DNA from 2 places in the Bradyrhizobium sp. Mp19 genome. Region 1 is predicted to be linked to the other one. Evidence: predicted binding sites of a transcription regulator. Region 1 holds the regulator's gene; the other holds the start of a gene.
What was found. The regulator HrcA, encoded in region 1, represses chaperone genes, less so after heat shock. The targets are predictions, from matches to a motif close to GTTAGCACTCNCNNNNNGNGAGTGCTAAC.

Region 1 (5,807 bases):
AGCCGAAGCCGGCAGTGCCACGCGGCGGCCAGACCAGGGTTCCATCGACGCGGGCCTCGACCTCCTCGAGATGGTCGTCGGGCCAGGCCACGCACAACGCCGAGACGAAGTGCGCCTTGCGCCGGTCCGGTGCGGTGGCGCCGCGTTCCTGCAGCAGCCGCTCGATCCGCGTCATCGCCGCCATGAAATCCTTGCCCTCGCCGGCCCAGCGCGCCGAGTAGATCCCGGGCGCGCCGTCGAGCGCGTCGACCACGATGCCGGAATCGTCGGCGAAGGCGGGCAGTCCGGTCGCCTTCGCTGCCGCGATCGCCTTGATCGCCGCGTTGGCGCGAAAACTGTCGCCGGTCTCCTCGGGCTCGGCAAGGTCAAGCTCGCCCGCCGACACCACCTCCACGCCGTGCGGCGCCAGCAGTTCCCGCATCTCGGCAAGCTTGCCGGGATTATGGGTGGCGATGACGAGCCTTCCGGTGATTCGGCGGTGCATGACCAATCTGACTACGCCACCGCGATCTTTTGCAAGTCGACCAGACGCGCGACACCTTTGCGCGCCAGCGCCATCAGCGCCAGGAACTCACCTTCCGAGAACGGCGTCTTCTCGGCGGTGCCCTGCACCTCGATGATCCGGCCGTCGCCGGTCATGACGAAATTGGCGTCGGTGTCGGCTTCGGAATCCTCGGCATAGTCGAGATCGAGCACCGGCGTGCCCTGGTAGATGCCGCAGGAGATCGCCGCCACATTGTCGCGCAACACATTGGTCTTCAGCATGTTGCGGGTCTTCATCCAGTTGATGCAGTCGGCCAGCGCCACCCAGGCACCGGTGATCGAGGCGGTGCGGGTGCCGCCGTCGGCCTGGATGACGTCGCAATCGACCGTGATCTGGCGCTCGCCGAGCGCCTCGAGATCGACGGCCGCGCGCAGCGAGCGGCCGATCAGCCGCTGGATCTCGACCGTCCGGCCGCCCTGCTTGCCGGCCGAGGCCTCGCGGCGGGTGCGTTCCAGGGTGGCACGCGGCAGCATGCCGTATTCGGCAGTGACCCAGCCGCGGCCCTGGCCCTTCAGCCACGGCGGCAACCGCTCTTCCAGCGTCGCGGTCACCAGCACATGGGTGTCGCCGAACCTCACCATGCAGGAACCTTCGGCATATTTGACGACGCCGCGTTCCAGCGACACGGGACGCAGTTCATCGGGTGCACGGCGGCTTGGCCGCATGAAATCCTCCAGAAATCCGAGAAAATTGGCTGGCCGTGCTTGTAGGAGGGGGAAGGGGCAGCGGCAAGGGTTTTCGGCCCCGGCAGGGTCCTGTACGACGGGGCCGAATGCATGCTTGTCATCGGCCCCTCGGATCGACAAATTATGCAGTAATTGTGAGGGACTGGAGTGTGACTCACCACGATCCGATTGGCCTGATCGCGCCGCATGCCGGGCTCGCCCAGCTCAACGAGCGTTCGCGCGACATTTTTCGTCAAATCGTCGAAAGCTATCTTGCGACCGGCGAGCCGGTCGGTTCGCGCAACATTTCGCGCCTGATCGCATTACCGCTGTCGCCGGCCTCGGTCCGCAACGTGATGTCGGATCTCGAGCAGCTCGGCCTGATCTATGCGCCGCACACCTCCGCCGGCCGGTTACCGACCGAACTCGGGCTGCGCTTCTTCGTCGACGCGCTGATGCAGGTCGGCGACCTCACCGAGGCCGAGCGTCAATCGATCCAGACCCAGCTTGCGGCCGTCGGCCGCGCGCAATCCGTCGAGGCCGCGCTTGGCGAAGCCCTGACGCGGCTGTCGGGGCTGACGCGCGCCGCGGCGGTGGTGCTGACGCAAAAGTCGAATGCGCGGCTGAAGCACATCGAGTTCGTGCGGTTGGAGCCGGAGAAGGCGCTGGTCGTGCTGGTCGGCGAAGACGGCCAGGTCGAAAACCGCGTGCTGGCGCTGCCGCCGGGTGTTCCATCCTCGGCCTTGACCGAGGCGACCAACTTCCTCAATGCGCGGATTCGCGGCCGGACGCTGGCTGAAGCGCGGCTCGAGCTCGAGACGGCATTGACGCAAAACCGCGCCGAGCTCGATCAGCTCACGCAAAAGGTGGTCGCGGCGGGCATCGCGAGCTGGTCCGGCGGCGAGAACGAGGACCGCCAGCTGATCGTGCGCGGTCACGCCAATCTGCTCGAGGACCTGCATGCGCTCGACGATCTCGAGCGCATCAAATCGCTGTTCGACGATCTCGAAACCAAGCGCGGCGTGATCGATCTGCTCGGCCGCGCCGAACGCGGCGAGGGCGTGCGGATCTTCATCGGCTCGGAGAACAAGCTGTTCTCGCTGTCGGGTTCCTCGACCATCATCGCGCCCTACGGCGACGCCCAGGGCCGGATCGTGGGCGTCCTCGGCGTGATCGGACCGACGCGGCTGAACTACGCGCGGGTGATCCCGACCGTCGATTATGCGGCGCGCATCGTCAGCAAGATGCTGGGCGGCTGACCGGAGGGCGATTTCGCTTTCATTTGACGGGTTTTCTTCACCCAAGCCGGAGATCCCAGTTCCCGAGACCGGTATGTTGCGCTTGATTTTCGCCGCCCAAAGCACGATATCCCGGCAAGCAATCCCCAAGATTTGAACCGACGCGAGTTTTCGAGAAGGCAAGCCATGACCGATCCGAACCGGGCCAATGACAACACCGAGAATTCGGCGCCGACGGGTGAGCCCGTGGTCTCGAAGCCCTACATCATGCCTGACGAGCCCGAGGCCGGATCGGCCGAGGCGCTGACCAAGGAACTCGCCGAGGCGCGCGACCGCACGCTGCGCACGCTGGCCGAGATGGAGAATCTCCGCCAGCGCACCCGCCGCGAGGTCGCCGACGCCAAGACCTACGGCATCACCGGCTTTGCCCGCGACGTGCTCGATATCGCCGACAACCTGCAGCGCGCGCTCGATGCGGTGCCGGCCGAGACCAAGGAAGCCGCCGATCCCGGCCTGAAGGCGCTGATCGAAGGCGTCGAGCTGACCGAACGTTCGCTGCTCAACGCGCTAGAGAAGAACGGCGTCAAGAAGTTCGACCCGATCGGCGAGAAGTTCGATCCGAACTTCCAGCAGGCGATGTTCGAGGTGCCTGATCCGTCGGTGCCGTCGGGCACCGTGGTGCAGGTCGTGCAGGCCGGTTACATGATCGGCGAGCGCATCCTGCGCCCGGCCCTGGTCGGCGTCTCCAAGGGCGGCGCCAAGGCCGCCCCGACCGCCGACATCACTGCCTGATCCCGGCTGCCTGTTTGTGAGCTCGCGGATTGCGCGGGCTCACGGTCGCGGCTTTTCGTGTGCCTTCGGCCAATAGGTGCCGAAGCTCCAGAGATTTCCTTCCGGATCGCGGCAGGCGAAGTCGCGGCTGCCATAGTCGGTGTCTCGCAGTTCCATCTCGATCTTGGCGCCGGCAGCCTTGACCTTCGCGTGCAGCGCGTCGGGATCGTCGACGGCGATATAGATCGAGTCCGTGCGACGGTTGTCGAGGTCGCCGACCAGCCGGCCATATGCGTCGTCACGGCTCTGGCCCAGCATCAGCATCGAGGATCCATAGGCGAGCTCGGCGTGATGGATCACGCCGCCATCGCGGTAGACGACGTGTTCGGTGAACCCAAGCACCGTCGTGAGCCAATTGGTCATCGCCTCGGCGTCCTTGCAGCGCAGGGTCGGATAGATGCGGGGCGGTTCGATGTCGTGCGTCATGGTCGCTCACCTCCTTGGCTGACGGCGCCATCCTGCACGAGGCAACGCGGCCTCGGCTTGAAGGTTTGTTACCAGTCTGCCAGCCCATCGCCGGCGTGAACCAGCCGGCGGTCGGTCAGCGCCTGGCGGCGCGCCCAGGCGGTTGGCGGTTCGCCCGCGAACTCGACGAACTCGCGGGCGAGATGGGCCTGATCGGCATAGCCGCTTTCCGCCGCGATCCCCGCCCAGCCAAGCGCGGCGCCGCTTTGTGCCAGCCGGCTCGCCCGGTGAAACCGCATCATGCGCGCCAGCGATTTGGGGGCGAGGCCGAGCTCGGACCGAAACCGGCCGGCCAGATGCTTGCGGCTCCAGCCGATCTCATCGGCCAGTGCCGTGATGCTGACAGCACCGGCCGAACGCGCCAGTTTTCGATAGGCGAACGTGACTTCGGGAGACGGCATGTGGCCGGCGCGGCGCAGCACGAACGCCTCGATCAGGTCGAAGCGGCGCTGCCAGCACGCCACGGCGCCGAGCTGCTCGCGCAGACGACGGCCATCATGGCCGAGCACATCGTCGATATCGACCATGCGCCCGACCAGGTCGGTCACGGCGCCGCCGAAGAAGCTGTAGGCGCCGAGCGGGGTGAAATCGACCTGCACGCAGGCAGCGTGGCCGTCGGACTCGATGTAGACAGGCCCGGCATGCAGGCCGGCGGCGAAGCTGAGCTGACGATCGGCCGCGCCGGGCTCGCGCGACAGCGCGATCAGGAACGGCGAGCCGAAACTGATGATCAGCGGGACGATCAGCGGCGCGGTCTGCCGTTGTGCGAACCGGCCCGTCGCGGTCTCGCGATAACCGGTGATCCGGACGATCAGGCCCGCCAGGCGCGGCGATGGCAGGCGCTGCGCGAGATCGAATGCAAGGGGTGACGCAGGCTCGGCCATGCGGATCTCGCGAGGCAGCGTCCTACGCGATATCCGAGGACTGGATACGCTTGACGCCGGCCTTGGCCATGTCGTCCCAGGCCTTGGCGAGCGATCCCTGGGTGTCGATGCCGCGGCAGGCATCTTCCACCACATAGGTCTCGAAGCCGGCCTTGCGCGCATCGAGCGCGGTCCATGCCACGCAGAAATCGGTGGCGAGCCCGGCCACGAAAACCCGCTCGACGTTGCGCGCCTTGAGATAGGCGGCGAGCCCCGTGGTTGTCTTGCCGTCGGCCTCGGTGAAGGCGGAGTAGCTGTCGACGTCCTTGTGAAAACCCTTGCGGATGATCAGCCCGGCCTGCGGGATCGCGAGCTCCTTCGACAGCGAGGCGCCATCGGTGCCCTGGACGCAGTGGTCGGGCCACAGCACCTGCTTGCCATAGGCAAGGTCGACGGTCTCGAACGGCTTCTTGCCGGAATGGGTCGAGGCAAAGGAGATGTGCCCGGGCGTGTGCCAATCCTGCGTCATCACCACATTGGCAAAGCTCTTGGCGATCCGGTTGATCACCGGCACCACCTGCTCGCCGTCCTTCACCGCAAGGCTGCCGCCGGGCAGGAAGCAGTTCTGGACGTCGATCACGAGCAGCGCGGAGCCGTCGTCGGGCTTGATCGCAGCCGCCCAGAGATGTTTTGGAACCAGCGCCGCAAGCGCCAGCGTACCGAGCCCTGCAACGACCTGTCGTCGATCCAACATCGCGCCCCTCCTCGCTCTGATAACCGTGCGAGGAGGCTAGTTCCGTTCGTGGAGCTGCGAAAGTCCGATTTTTCGGCGGGCCTGTCAGCCGCGCGGCTGGATGCCGTCGCGCACCGCGCGGAAGCGCGGGAAGGCCTTCTCCCAATCGGTGCGCGGGGAGCTGCCGATGATGCGCATCGATGTTTGCGCGCCGAACCGCAGCCACTGCACGATGGTCACCGGGGTATTGTCCTTGCCGCTGACGGCGTCGATGCGCGTCTCGAAGCCGGGCTGGCCGTCGATCCGGATCGGTTCGGACATGGTGATCCGCCCGTCGCGCACGCCGGGGATGGTGGTGGCGATCTGCTGGGCGAAGCGACCGCGATCATCTGGTGTGGCCGGGGCCGAGCCGATGATGCCAAGCAGCATGAAGGGCTTGGTCTCAAGGCCCTTGTCGTCGCCGTCGGC
Region 2 (5,807 bases), on a different contig from region 1:
TTGCGCTCCAGCCGCTGCGGCCTTTGAAGCACGCCGACCGCGCAGAGCTCTTCAACACCGACCGGAAGCAAACGGCGGACGGCCTGAACAAGCTGCCGAGGTCCTACGAGGAACTTCCGCCGTCAACGCCACGGCTTGGACCGCCATCCCCGGGCGATATTGGACGAGCTTTTGCCGAGAACGAAAAGAAAGTCGGCATCGCGCCATCATTGGATCCAGCCTTCCGCAGCAACCCGGAAGAGGACGCAGAAAGGGCGGAGCGCATCCGGCAGGTGCGCATCGCGCAGCAGGCGAGGGAATCGGGCTTGTTCTTCCGACTGTCGGAAAAGCAGGACAAGCGAAAGCAGGCCGGTGTCACGGACGTGGCAGCCAGCCAGCCGTCCCCGTTTCGGCCGCCGGCGGCCGATTCCGGGCCGTCCGCAGCGGAACTTGCGAAAACCGCGCGGGCAATGGTCGATCGATCGGACGAGATCGTACCCTCGTCGCAGGCACGAAAGCTCGCCTTTGTGGGAGCGAAGGCCGACACCGAGACCACCAATCCGCACGCGGTCGTCGCCGCGCCCTCCAGCTATGCCGTGATGGCTGGGTCGATTATTCCAGCGAGCCTGGTGACGGGGCTGAATTCGGACCTGCCGGGAGCGACGATCGCTCAGGTCACGGAGAACGTCTATGACACGGTAACGGGCGAGCATCTGCTGATCCCACAAGGGACGCGGCTCGTGGGCAAGTACGACAGCGTCGTCGCCTTTGGCCAGAAGCGGGCACTGGTCGTCTGGACGCGACTGATCTTGCCGAACGGAAATTCGATCGTGATCGAGAACCTTCCGGCCACGGATGTTGCCGGCTATGCCGGGCTCGAGGATGAGGTGGATTTCCATACCTGGCAACTGCTCAAGGGCGTGGCTTTGGCGACGCTGATCGGGGTGGGTACACAGCTCTCGATCGGAAATGACGAGAGCGATCTCGTGAAGGCGTTGCGGGAAAGCACGCAGCAGACAACCAATCGTGCGGGCCAGCGCCTGGTGGAGCGCCAGCTCGACGTGCAGCCGACAATCACGGTCCGACCGGGATGGCCGCTACGGGTGATTGTTTCTAAGGATCTGGTGCTGAAGCCGTACGAGGACGTTCAGACGGTCGCGAAGGGCAGGTGAAATATGAAGCTTGCGAAACTGCCTGATCGAACACCCGTGAGGATGAATCTTGTATTGGCGCCGAGCTTAGCGAAGCGGCTGCGGGAGTATGCTGATTTTTATGCGGAGACTTACGGCAGCAAGGAGGAGGTTGCCGAACTGATCCCGTTCATGTTGGAGGCATTTCTCGATAGTGACGCGGATTACAAATCGAGGCAAAAGGATGACAAACGTAAAAAATCGAGCCGACTGGACTGCTTGCAGGGCTTGCGTGAACCGGCGAACGACTCGGCCTGAGGGTTTAGGTCGTCCTTGCGAGAGTAGTCAGAGCTGAGGCTCCGCCGGAGCCCGCGTCTCCGCTTGATTCAACCCCTGCTGATGGGTCACCTCCGCGCAGCTGTTGTAGTCGAGTCGGACCCGTAGCTAACGCGGAAAGGCCCGGCAGCGATGCCGGGCCTTTTTTTCTCTTGAGCGCTGAACGGTTGGGCTCAGAAGTCCATGCCACCCATCCCGCCGCCTGGGGGCATCGCGGGACCGCCGGCGTTCTTCTTCGGCAGTTCGGCGACCATCGCTTCCGTGGTGATCAGGAGCGCGGCAACCGAGGCAGCGTTCTGGATCGCGGTACGGACGACCTTGGTCGGGTCGATGATGCCCTTGCTGACGAGATTGACGTACTCACCGGTCTGACTGTCGAAGCCGAACGCGTACTGATCCTTCTCCAGGATCTTGCCGACGATGACGGAACCATCCTCGCCCGCGTTGATCGCGATCTGGCGAGCCGGAGCCGACAGCGCCTTGCGCACGATCTCGACGCCGGTCTTCTGGTCGTCGTTCTTGGTGCGGATGCCCTTGAGATGTTCGGAGGCCCGGAGCAGGGCGACGCCGCCGCCCGGCAGGATGCCTTCCTCGACAGCCGCGCGGGTCGCGTGCATCGCGTCATCAACGCGATCCTTGCGCTCCTTCACCTCGACCTCGGTCGCGCCGCCGACGCGGATCACCGCGACGCCGCCTGCGAGCTTGGCGAGACGCTCCTGCAGCTTCTCACGGTCGTAGTCCGAGGTGGTCTCCTCGATCTGCGCCTTGATCTGGGCAACGCGAGCGTCGATGTCGGCCTTCTTGCCGGCGCCGTTGACGATCGTGGTGTTCTCCTTGTCGATCATCACCTTCTTGGCGCGACCGAGCATCTGCAGCGTGACGTTCTCGAGCTTGATACCGAGGTCTTCCGAGATGGCCTGGCCGCCGGTCAGGATCGCGATGTCCTGCAGCATGGCCTTGCGGCGATCGCCGAAGCCCGGAGCCTTGACGGCCGCGACCTTCAGGCCGCCACGCAGGCGGTTGACGACGAGGGTGGCGAGGGCTTCACCTTCGACGTCTTCGGCGACGATGACCAGCGGCTTGCCGGTCTGCACCACGGCCTCGAGCAGCGGCAGCAGCTCGTTCAGCGAGGAGAGCTTCTTCTCGTATATCAAGATGTAGGCGTCGTCCATCTCAGCGCGCATCTTGTCGGCGTTGGTGACGAAGTAGGGCGAGATGTAACCGCGGTCGAACTGCATGCCCTCGACGACGTCGAGCTCGGTCTCGAGCGACTTGGCTTCCTCGACCGTGATCACGCCCTCGTTGCCGACCTTCTTCATGGCGTCGGCGAGGAACTTGCCGATCTCGGCATCGCCGTTGGCCGAAATGGTGCCGACCTGGGCGATCTCCTCGTTCGAAGTGACCTTCTTCGAGTTCTTCTGGAGGTCCGCAACGACGGCTTCGACCGCGAGGTCGATACCGCGCTTCAGATCCATCGGGTTCATGCCGGCGGCGACCGATTTAGCGCCTTCACGGACGATCGCGGCAGCCAGCACGGTCGCGGTGGTGGTGCCGTCGCCGGCAGCATCCGCCGCCTTCGACGCCACTTCGCGCACCATCTGGGCGCCCATGTTCTCGAACTTGTCCTCAAGCTCGATCTCCTTAGCGACGGCAACGCCGTCCTTGGTGATGCGGGGCGCGCCGAACGACTTCTCGAGGACGACGTTGCGGCCCTTCGGGCCGAGGGTGACCTTCACCGCATTGGCAAGGATGTCCACGCCGCGTAGCATGCGATCGCGGGCATCGACACCTAGTTTGACCTCTTTAGCTGACATGTTTGTCCTCCCTGAATTGAAATTCGTCTCTCACCTGCGAGGCAGCATCGGCAGGCGCTCCTCAGAGGTGAGCGTTTGCGGCGGTCAGCGTTAGGCCGCCTTCCTGGAGCCGGCCACGTTGGTGAGAACGCCCATGACGTCGCTCTCCTTCATGATCAGAAGCTCCTGGCCGTCGATCTTGACCTCGGTGCCGGACCACTTGCTGAACAGGACCCGGTCGCCTACCTTGAGGTCAATCGGGATCAGCTTGCCAGCTTCGTCGCGACCACCGGGACCGACGGCGATCACTTCCCCCTGGGAGGGCTTTTCCTTGGCAGTATCCGGAATGATGACGCCGCCAGCGGTCTTCTCTTCGGCGTCGATGCGCTTGACCACGACGCGGTCGTGAAGCGGACGGAATTTCATGCGATCCTCCTTGGCTTTTTGATTATTGCTGGGTTGGCAGTCGCAATGAGCGAGTGCTCACCGGTCCTCACATAAGTCCGTGACACTCCGGCGCAAGGGGACCCACGTCGCCTGTTGGTCTTGGTGTCGAACCGCGCCCCTCACTTTGACTACGGCTGTTCGCGGGAGATCGGACGTGGTTGCGGGCATACCAAATCGACGCGAGTGACCCGACGCGGAAGTCGGTCCTAGTACAACGCCGGCTCAATATGCTTTGATGCGCGGGTTAGGACTGAGATAGATGGGTGGCTGATGTACATGTTCATTCGAAAGTACACCAACGTTCGCTCGGTTGCTGACGCTGCTCGCCGCGCCAAAAGTGGCATCGGTCAGATCCTAAGGGAATCGCACGGATTCAGATCCTATTACGTATTGGATGGGGGCGATGGCGTCGGTGTAGCTGTGATGATATTCGAGGACCGCGAAAGCGCCAATGCCGCGAACGATAAAGTTCTGGATTTCGTTCAAGCAAGCCTGCATGACCTTAATCTTGGAGACCCTGAAATCATTGCCGGGGAAATTTTGGTGAAAATAGAATCTGATGCGTAAGTCTTCCGCGCGTCGGTTGTCGCGGGAGGATCGTGCGCGGCGGTGCTGACGGACAATGTATCCGATTGCATCATCGCGGCTGCGTTGGCCGCATCCCAATCCGCTAACGAGATCGAGGTCGCTTTCGGAGACCAAATACGTATCTCCCGAACCAGACGGGGTATTCCATTGGTCTGTGCAGTCTATCGCAATTCAGCATGCCAAGCTCTCTCAAGGTGTCGCACGACGTCCACCCGCGCGGAAGGCGGACTGACATGTGGTCGCACCCCATGCGGGTAAGACTGAGTCGGGTGCGGTGGCCGCTGCGGCGCCGTTTGCTGAAGGAACTGTCCCGCCGCCGCCGTCTTTCATACTCCTTCTCGAAAGCGTATTGTTTCGATCAAACGAGCTCACTCTGCAGCGCGGTCGTTCAGAGTATCTTGTTCTTCGATTCAAGAAGCTCTCAGCAACGAAACGCGGGGAACGCTCATGACCGGCGCAAGGCTGAAACATTACGGCTGGGGACGGGAAGGCGAAGGCATGAGCGCGGAAGAGCGGGCGTTTGTCCTCGGCCGCTACCATGCCAAGTTTGGCGCCCGCGAATTCGACACGGTAACTGTTCCCGGCCTTGAAGAGCTATCCTTGCGGGAGCCGCGCGTGGTGCTGCCAGCTTCGCTCACGCCGTTCTGCACGACCGAACGCTACGACCGCGCCGCGCACACTTACGGCAAGTCCTATCCAGATTACGTCAGGGCCATGCTCGGCGATTACGGTTGCGCGCCCGATATCGTGGCCTATCCACGCAACGAGACGGAGATATCGGCTGTCATGGACTGGGCGGGGTCCGTCGGTGCTTCGCTGACGCCGTTCGGGGGCGGATCCAGCGTGTGCGGTGGCGTCGAGCCGCTGGCCGATGGCATCAAGCACAAGGCGGCCGTCACGTTAGACCTGCGCAATCTCTCCAAGGTCGTCGAAGTCGATCCGGTCTCGCGCGCCGCATTGATCGACGCCGGCACCTATGGGCCATCGCTGGAAAACCAGCTCAAGCCGCACGGCGTCACGCTGCGGCATTTTCCGCAGAGCTTTGAGTATTCGACCTTGGGCGGTTGGATCGCGACACGATCGGGCGGCCACTTCGCCAGTCTCTACACCCATATCGACGATTTCGTTGAAAGCCTGCGTGTCGTGACGCCGGTTGGCGTCGTGGAGACGCGCCGGCTTCCCGGCTCGGGCGCGGGGCCGAGCCCCGACCGCATGTTCATTGGCTCGGAAGGAATCTTAGGCGTGATCTCGCGCGCATGGATGCGATTGCAGCCGCGTCCAAAATTCCGCGCCGGCACATCGGTTCGCTTTCCCACTTTCTTCGATGCCGCGCGCTCGGTGCGTGCGGTGGCACAAGCCGGCCTCTATCCCTCCAATTGCCGCATCCTGGATCCGCAGGAGGCGTTCAACACCGGTGCGTCCGACGGCAGCTCCGCCATCATGGTGCTTGCATTCGAATCGGGCGATCATTCCCTGGACGCCTGGTTCAAGCGTGCGCTCGAATGCTGCGCCGACCACCGCGGGACACCGGAGC

Region 2: the regulator HrcA is predicted to act here: its motif matches at 3,697-3,725, upstream of QJT82_RS36525 (co-chaperone GroES).

The regions. Positions count from the first base shown of each region.
Region 1 is NZ_JASAUT010000022.1:19,410-25,216, forward strand. Features, by position in the region: gene rdgB (RdgB/HAM1 family non-canonical purine NTP pyrophosphatase) at 1-484, opposite strand, end outside; gene rph (ribonuclease PH) at 496-1,209, opposite strand; gene hrcA (heat-inducible transcriptional repressor HrcA) at 1,380-2,468, shown strand; gene grpE (nucleotide exchange factor GrpE) at 2,634-3,239, shown strand; gene QJT82_RS23195 (VOC family protein) at 3,279-3,704, opposite strand; gene QJT82_RS23200 (helix-turn-helix domain-containing protein) at 3,773-4,627, opposite strand; gene pncA (bifunctional nicotinamidase/pyrazinamidase) at 4,650-5,360, opposite strand; gene QJT82_RS23210 (hypothetical protein) at 5,445-5,807, opposite strand, start outside.
Region 2 is NZ_JASAUT010000055.1:14,130-19,936, reverse strand. Features, by position in the region: gene QJT82_RS36540 (TrbI/VirB10 family protein) at 1-1,151, shown strand, start outside; gene QJT82_RS36535 (DUF2274 domain-containing protein) at 1,155-1,427, shown strand; gene groL (chaperonin GroEL) at 1,619-3,259, opposite strand; gene QJT82_RS36525 (co-chaperone GroES) at 3,350-3,664, opposite strand; gene QJT82_RS36520 (hypothetical protein) at 3,956-4,252, shown strand; gene QJT82_RS36515 (FAD-binding oxidoreductase) at 4,721-5,807, shown strand, end outside.